2 regions of the Kitasatospora viridis genome follow, and region 1 is predicted to be linked to the other one. Evidence: predicted binding sites of a transcription regulator. Region 1 holds the regulator's gene; the other holds the start of a gene.
What was found. Region 1 encodes HrcA, which represses chaperone genes, less so after heat shock. Its sites were predicted from a motif close to TTNGCACTCNGNNNNNCNGAGTGCNAA; they were not measured.
Positions count from the first base shown of each region.

Region 2: groL (chaperonin GroEL) is a predicted target of HrcA. The motif match lies at 2,588-2,614, and genes of this name have one in related genera.

Region 1 is NZ_VIWT01000001.1:4,393,521-4,397,716, reverse strand. It holds gene dnaJ (molecular chaperone DnaJ) at 1-1,120, opposite strand, end outside; gene hrcA (heat-inducible transcriptional repressor HrcA) at 1,216-2,412, opposite strand; gene htpX (zinc metalloprotease HtpX) at 2,665-3,588, shown strand; gene pspAB (PspA-associated protein PspAB) at 3,641-4,196, shown strand, end outside.
Region 2 is NZ_VIWT01000001.1:2,548,880-2,553,075, reverse strand. It holds SAM riboswitch class I at 1-105, shown strand, start outside; gene thrC (threonine synthase) at 123-1,403, shown strand; gene FHX73_RS11235 (MoaD/ThiS family protein) at 1,451-1,729, shown strand; gene FHX73_RS11230 (cold-shock protein) at 2,223-2,426, shown strand; gene groL (chaperonin GroEL) at 2,772-4,196, shown strand, end outside.

The DNA.
Region 1 (4,196 bases):
TCAGGCGGGAGAACAGCCCCTGCTGGCCCGGCGCGAACTGGCCGGACGGCCGCTCCTCGCCGCGCAGCACCGCGAGCCGGCGCAGCAGGTCCTCCTGCTCGGCGTCGAGCTTGGTGGGCGTCTGCACCTCGACGTGCACTATCAGGTCGCCCCGGCCGCCCCCGCGCAGGTGGGTGACCCCGCGGCCGTGCAGCGGGATGGACTGGCCGGACTGGGTGCCGGGCCGGATGTCCAGCTCCTCCGGGCCGTCCAGGGTCTGCAGCGGCACCTGGGTGCCGAGCGCGGCGGCCGTCATCGGGATGGTGACCGTGCAGTGCAGGTCGTCGCCGCGGCGCTGGAAGGTCGGGTGGCTGGTCTCGGCGATCTCCACGTAGAGGTCGCCGGCCGGGCCGCCGCCGGGGCCGACCTCGCCCTCGCCGGCCAGCTGGATCCGGGTGCCGTTGTCCACGCCCGCCGGGATCTTGACGGTCAGGGTGCGGCGGGCCCGGACCCGGCCGTCGCCCGCGCACTCGGGGCACGGGGTCGGCACCACGGTGCCGAAGCCCTGGCACTGCGGGCAGGGGCGGGAGGTCATGACCTGGCCCAGGAAGGAGCGGGTCACCTGGGAGACCTCGCCCTTGCCGCGGCACATGTCACAGGTCTGCGCGGTGGTGCCGGGGGCCGCGCCCTCGCCGCTGCAGGTGGTGCAGGTGACGGCGGTGTCGACCTGGAGTTCCTTCGTGGTGCCGAAGGTCGCCTCCTCCAGGGTGATCTCCAGCCGGATCATCGCGTCCTGCCCACGACGGGTGCGCGAGCGCGGCCCGCGCTGGCCGGCGGCGGCGCCGAAGAAGGCGTCCATGATGTCGGAGAAGCCGAAGCCCGCCGCACCCGCGCCGAAGCCGCCCGCGCCGCCCCCGCCGTTCGGCGAGAGCGGGTCGCCGCCGAGGTCGTAGACCTGGCGCTTCTGCGGGTCGGAGAGCACCTCGTAGGCGGCGTTGATCTCCTTGAACCGCTCCTGCGTCTTCGGGTCCGGGTTGACGTCCGGGTGCAGTTCACGGGCCAGGCGCCGGAACGCCTTCTTGATCTCGTCCTGCCCCGCGTCCCGTCGGACGCCGAGTACCGCGTAGTAGTCCGTGGCCACCAATGACTCCGCTTGTTCCGCCTCTAGAAATGCTGCTTCTGGGTTGTGCTACGACTGGGTCTTGCTAGGACTCGTCTTACTAGGACTCCGCTTACTTAGGACTCCGCGAGGATCTGCCCCACGTAGCGGGCGACCGCCCGGACCGCCCCCATGGTTCCGGGGTAGTCCATCCGGGTCGGCCCGATCACTCCGAGTTTGGCCACGCTTTCATCGCCCGAACCGTAACCGACCGAGACGACCGAAGTGGAATTCAGTCCCTCGTAGTCGTTCTCGCGCCCGATCCGGACCGTCATGCCGCCGTCGTTGGTCTCACCGAGCAGCCGGAGCAGCACCACCTGCTCCTCCAGCGCCTCCAGCACCGGCTGGATGGTGAGCGGGAAGTCGTGGCCGAAGCGGGTCAGGTTGGCCGTGCCGGCCAGCATGATCCGCTCCTCGTTCTGCTCGACCAGCGACTCGAAGAGGGTGGACAGCACCGTGGAGACGATCGGCCGGTCGGCCGGCTCGAAGGAGGCCGGCAGGTCCTCCACCAGGGCCGGCACGTCCGGGAACCGGCGGCCGCCGGCCCGGGCGTTCAGCCGGGCCCGCAGGTCGCCCAGGGTGGTCTCGCGGACCGGCGCCGGGCAGTCGACCATGCGCTGCTCGACCCGGCCGGTGTCGGTGATCAGCACCAGCATCACCTTGGTCGGGGCCAGCATCACCAGCTCGACGTGCCGGACCGTCGAACGGGTCAGCGAGGGGTACTGGACCACCGCGACCTGGCGGGTCAGCTGGGCCAGCAGCCGCACGGTGCGGGCCACCACGTCGTCCAGGTCGACCGCGCCGTCCAGGAAGTGCCGGATCGCCCGGCGCTCGGGGGCGCTCATCGGCTTGACCTCGGCCAGCCGGTCCACGAACAGGCGGTACCCCTTGTCGGTGGGGATCCGGCCGGCGCTGGTGTGCGGCTGCTGGATGTAGCCGTCCTCCTCCAGCGTCGCCATGTCGTTGCGCACCGTGGCCGGGGAGACGCCCAGGTTGTGCCGCTCGACCAGCGCCTTGGAACCGACCGGCTCCTCGGTGCCGACGTAGTCCTGCACGATGGCGCGCAGCACGGCGAGCTTGCGGTCGTCCAGCGCCAGCGCCAGCGCGCCGGGCTCGGCGGCCCGGGCGGCGGCGCCGCGCACGGCCCGGCCGGCCGACGGGCGGGCGGCCCGGCGGCCCGGCGCCGGGGCACCCGGGTCCGCGGCGGCCGACTGGCCGCCGGGCGCCGGTTCGCGGCCGGTCGGACGCGGGTCGGATTCGGGTTCGTCGAACATGGCACGCACCTCCCTCTTCGCGCGTTGTCCAGGTGCCAGGTCCTGCACTGTCCGTGGTTCGGCTGGCACTCTGCACGCAGGAGTGCCAAAACCGTACCTGCCAGTGTAAGGCCCGGGTCCGACGGCAGGAACGCCCTGTCGCGGGATGCCGCGCGGATCACGTGATGTCGACCCACCCGAGGTGGGTGCTCCCGGGCGGACGAAGTGGCAGCATCGGTATCAGTCACCACGGATGGACTTCAAGGAGCAGACATGTCGGCCGGACCCCACACCCGTTTTGCTCCCGATCGTGGACTGACCGGACGGATGGTCACCACGATGTTCCTGATCGGGCTCCTGTACGTCGGCTTCACCGGCGTCCTGATCGTCCTGCTCAAGGGCGCCTGGCCGCTGATCGTGCTGATCTCCGGCGGGCTCTTCATCGCCCAGTTCTGGTTCAGCGACAAGATCACCCAGCGCGCGATGGGCGCGCACGAGGTCACCCCCGAGCAGTACCCGCAGCTGCACGGCACCATTGACCGGCTCTGCGCGCTCGCGGACATGCCCAAGCCCCGGGTCGCGGTGGCCGACAACGACATGCCGAACGCCTTCGCCACCGGCCGCAACCCGCAGAACGCGGTGGTCTGCGTCACCACCGGACTGCTGCGCCGGCTGGAGCCGGAGGAGCTGGAGGGCGTGCTGGCCCACGAGCTCTCGCACGTGGCGCACCGCGACGTCGCGGTGATGACCATCGCCGGCTTCCTCGGCGTGCTGGCCGGCGCGATCACCCGGATCGCGCTCTACACCGGCATGTGGGGCGGCGGGAACCGGAACAACAACAACAACGACAACGCGGCCATCGCGATCGTGCTGGTCTCGGTGGTCAGCATGGTGGTCTACGCGATCAGCTTCCTGCTCACCCGGCTGCTCTCCCGCTACCGCGAGCTGGCCGCCGACCGCGCCGCCGCCCAGCTCACCGGCCGGCCCAGCGCGCTGGCCTCCGCGCTGACCAAGGTCACCGGGCAGATCGGCGCCATCCCCACCAAGGACCTGCGCCAGGCGCAGCCGTACAACGCCTTCTTCTTCGCCCCGGCGCTGAGCGCCCGGGAGGTCGGCACCCAGCTGATGTCCACCCACCCGACGCTCGAACAGCGGCTGAAGCAGCTGGAGAAGATCTCCACCGAGCTGGGCCACTGAGCCCCGCCGCACCCGGCTCCCCCTCACCCGCACGAACGGAAGGCAACGATCCGTGGGATTCCTGGACGCCCTGCTGGGCCGCAGCAAGCCGGTCAAGCCGGACCTCGACCAGCTCTTCGGCATCCCCTCCGCCGCGCTGACCCTGGAGGCCGCCGCCGGCTTCACCCCGACCGGGGTCGGGTCGGTCTGCTTCGCCGCGGTGGAGGGCGGCGCGTTCCACGAGGTGGAGCGCCAGGTGCGGGCCCTGCTCGACGCCGACACCGGCGACGGCGGCGTGCCGGTGGAGGCCAGCCGGGACGGCTACGGGTACTCCTGGCTGCTCGCCCGCCACCTGCCCGAGGAGCTGCCGGACCTGGTCAACGACCTGCACGCGGTCAACAGCGAGCTGGAGGCCAACGGCTTCGGGCCGCAGCTGCTCTGCTCGCTGGTCGGCTTCCGCAACGCGGACGGCCAGTCGCTCGCCCTGGTCTACCTCTACAAGCGCGGCACCTTCTACCCGTTCGCCCCGATGCCCGGCGGCGGCGAGCGGCGCAACAGCCCGCTGGAGATCCAGATGAAGGCGATGCTGGCGAACGACCTGCGGATCGAGCAGGACCTCAGCCGCTGGT
Region 2 (4,196 bases), 1.8 Mb from region 1:
CCCGTTGACGTCCCGGCAACCTTCTCGACCGGCCTGTAGCAGGCCCCGGCGGGACAGGTGCCAATTCCGGCCTGTGGCGCGCCCGCGCCACGGGGAAGATGAGGAGAGAGGCCTCCGCCATCATGGCTACCGCTACCCCTGTCGCCGCGACGTCCGATGTTGACCTCGGCCCCGCCACCGCGCTGTCCTGTCGCGAGTGCGGCACCCGGTTCCCGCTCGGCCCCAGCTTCGCCTGCCTGGAGTGCTTCGGGCCGCTGGAGATCGCCTACGACTACAGCGGCTACGACACCGAGGAGCTGCGCAAGCGGATCGAGGCCGGGCCGGCCTCGATCTGGCGCTACGCCCCGCTGCTGCCGGTGCCGGCCGACGTGGCCGGCAAGCCCAACCTGAACCCCGGCTGGACCCCGCTGGTCAAGGCCGACCGGCTGGGCGCCGAGCTCGGCTTCACCGCCCAGCTGCACATCAAGGACGACTCCGGCAACCCGACCCACTCCTTCAAGGACCGGGTGGTGGCCTGCGCGATCGAGGCGGCCCGGGCCTTCGACTTCACCACCCTGTCCTGCTCCTCCACCGGCAACCTGGCCGGCGCGGTGGGCGCCGCGGCGGCCCGCGCGGGCCTGCGCTCCTGCGTCTTCATCCCGCACGACCTGGAGCACGCCAAGATCGTGGTGGCCGGCGTGTACGGCGGCGACCTGGTCGGCATCGAGGGCAACTACGACGACGTCAACCGGTTCTGTTCGGAGCTGATCGGCGACCCGGCCGGCGAGGGCTGGGGCTTCGTCAACGTCAACCTGCGGCCGTACTACGGCGAGGGCTCCAAGACCCTGGCCTACGAGATCTGCGAGCAGCTCGGCTGGCGGCTGCCCGAGCAGATCGTCATCCCGATCGCCTCCGGCTCCCAGCTCACCAAGATCGACAAGGGCCTGCAGGAGCTGATCAAGCTCGGCCTGGTCGAGGACCGCCCGTACAAGGTCTTCGGCGCCCAGGCGACCGGCTGCTCCCCGGTGGCCGCCGCCTTCAAGGACGGCCGGGACGTGATCCGCCCGGTCAAGCCGGACACCATCGCCAAGTCGCTGGCGATCGGCAACCCGGCCGACGGCCCCTACGTGCTGGACATCGCCCGGCGCACCGGCGGCGCGGTGGAGGACGTCACCGACGCCGAGGTGGTCGAGGCGATCAAGCTGCTGGCCCGCACCGAGGGGGTCTTCGCCGAGACCGCGGGCGGCGTGACCATCGGCGTGCTCAAGAAGTTGGTCGAGAGCGGTCAGCTGGACCCGGCCAAGGAGACCGTGGCGATCAACACCGGCGACGGCCTGAAGACGCTGGACGCGGTGGCCGGGACCGGCCTGACCGCGACCATCCGGCCGACCCTGGAGTCCTTCCGGGCCGCCGGGCTGGTCTGAGCCGCCTCCCCCACCCCCCAGATCCCCCCGAACCAGGAGAGCCACCGATGAGCGCCACCGTCCGCATCCCCACCATCCTGCGCCCCTACACCGACGGCCGGTCCGAGGTGACCGCCGAGGGCGCCACCCTGGCCGAGGTGATCGCCGACCTCGACCGCAACCACGCCGGCATCGGCGCCCGGGTGCTGGACGACGCCGGTGCGCTGCGCCGGTTCGTCAACGTGTACGTCAACGACGACGACGTGCGCTTCGACCAGGGCCTGGCCACCGAGGTCAAGGACGGCGCCACCGTCTCCATCATCCCGGCCGTGGCGGGCGGCTGCTGACGGTCCGTCGGCACACCCCAGGGGCGTCGCCCGGCCACTGCGGCCGGGGGCGCCCCGCCGTCGTGCCCGGGGCGGTGCGAGCAGCCCGGAGGCTGGGGCATAGGCTGTGCCCCGGCGTCCCGACCGTTGAGACATAGCTGCCCACGCGCACGCGGATTCATGTCGGCGACGCGTCAGAATTATTTGGACAATTCGCGGCTTCCGCCCGCTATGTCCGAGGCGAATTGCCGAACTCTGTCGTATTCCTCCCCTCCTGTCCGTCGGCCGGGTGGCTGAATTGGCGTTCAGTGACCCTGTTGCAGAGGGCTCCGATCCGGATACATTCAGCCGCGGTCGACGCATCCGCCTGTCCTCGGGACGCCAACTGGCAACCGGGGGCGGGTTGCTGCGGCAGGATCACGCCCCGGGGGGACACCTTCGGCATGGTCCGCCAGACCCGGGTCCGCGACCAGCGGGCGCGTGAAGGGCCAGTACAGCACTAGGGGAGTTCGGAATGGCTCAGGGCACCGTCAAGTGGTTCAACGCGGAGAAGGGCTACGGCTTCATCGCGGTCGACGGTGGTGCGGACGTGTTCGTCCACTACAGCGCGATCCAGATGGACGGCTACCGCACCCTCGAGGAGGGCCAGCGGGTCGAGTTCGAGATCTCCCAGGGGCAGAAGGGCCCGCAGGCGGACATGGTCCGCGCGGCGGTCTGATCCTTTCCGAACCTCGGAGTATCGGCTCTCACCGAGCTGGTGGACCAAGCGGCCGAGCCCGCACCCGACACCCCGTCAGGGGCCGGGGGCGGGCTCGGCCGCTTCCGTCGTCCCGGGGCGCCGCCGGGGGTGGCCGGCATCGTGCCGCCGTCCTCAAGGAGCTTGCACTCGCCACCCCAGAGTGCTAATCATTGGCGTTAGCACTCAGAGCTTGAGAGTGACAAACGGACCGGGTCGGTGAGGCCTCGGGGCGTGGCTGGGGAAAGGCCCCCCGCACCCCACGGCCGTCCGTCGCGGGCGCCCCCTGGTCCGAGCAGTCGACCGTGTCCTGGAGGACCACTTCCGATGGCCAAGATCATCTCGTTTGACGAGGAAGCTCGCCGCGGCCTTGAGCGCGGCATGAACCAGCTTGCCGACGCCGTCAAGGTGACGCTGGGCCCCAAGGGCCGCAACGTCGTCCTTGAGAAGAAGTGGGGCGCCCCCACGATCACCAACGACGGTGTCTCGATCGCCAAGGAGATCGAGCTCGAAGACCCGTACGAGAAGATCGGCGCCGAGCTCGTCAAGGAGGTCGCCAAGAAGACCGACGACGTCGCGGGTGACGGCACCACCACCGCCACCGTGCTCGCCCAGGCCCTGGTTCGCGAGGGTCTGCGCAACGTCGCCGCCGGCGCCAACCCGATGGCCCTCAAGCGCGGCATCGAGAAGGCCGTCGCCGCCGTCTCCGACCAGCTGCTGGCCCAGGCCCGCAACGTCGAGACCAAGGAGCAGATCGCGGCCACCGCCTCGATCTCCGCCGCCGACACCCAGATCGGCGAGCTCATCGCCGAGGCGATGGACAAGGTCGGCAAGGAAGGCGTCATCACCGTCGAGGAGAGCAACACCTTCGGTCTGGAGCTTGAGCTCACCGAGGGCATGCGCTTCGACAAGGGCTACATCTCGGCCTACTTCGCCACCGACCTGGAGCGTATGGAGGCGTCCTTCGACGACCCGTACATCCTGATCGCCAACTCCAAGATCGGCTCGGTCAAGGACCTGCTGCCGCTGCTGGAGAAGGTCATGCAGTCCGGCAAGCCGCTGCTGATCATCGCCGAGGACGTCGAGGGCGAGGCCCTGTCGACCCTGGTGGTCAACAAGATCCGCGGCACCTTCAAGTCCGTCGCCGTCAAGGCCCCGGGCTTCGGCGACCGCCGCAAGGCCATGCTGGGCGACATCGCCATCCTGACCGGTGGCACCGTGATCTCCGAGGAGGTCGGCCTCAAGCTGGAGAACGCCGGTCTCGACCTGCTGGGCACCGCCCGCAAGGTGGTCATCACCAAGGACGAGACCACCATCGTCGACGGTGGCGGCGACAGCGACCAGGTCGCCGGCCGGGTCAACCAGATCCGCGCCGAGATCGAGAACAGCGACTCGGACTACGACCGCGAGAAGCTCCAGGAGCGCCTCGCCAAGCTGGCCGGCGGCGTGGCCGTCATCAAGGCCGGCGCGGCCACCGAGGTCGAGCTCAAGGAGCGCAAGCACCGCATCGAGGACGCCGTGCGCAACGCCAAGGCGGCCGTCGAGGAGGGCATCGTCGCCGGTGGCGGCGTGGCGCTGCTGCAGGCCGGTGTCGCGTTCGACAAGCTGGAGCTCGAAGGCGACGAGGCCACCGGTGCCAACATCGTGAAGGTCGCGCTGGAGGCCCCGATCAAGCAGATCGCCACCAACGCCGGCCTTGAGGGTGGCGTCGTGGTCGAGAAGGTCCGCAACCTGCCCGCCGGCCACGGCCTG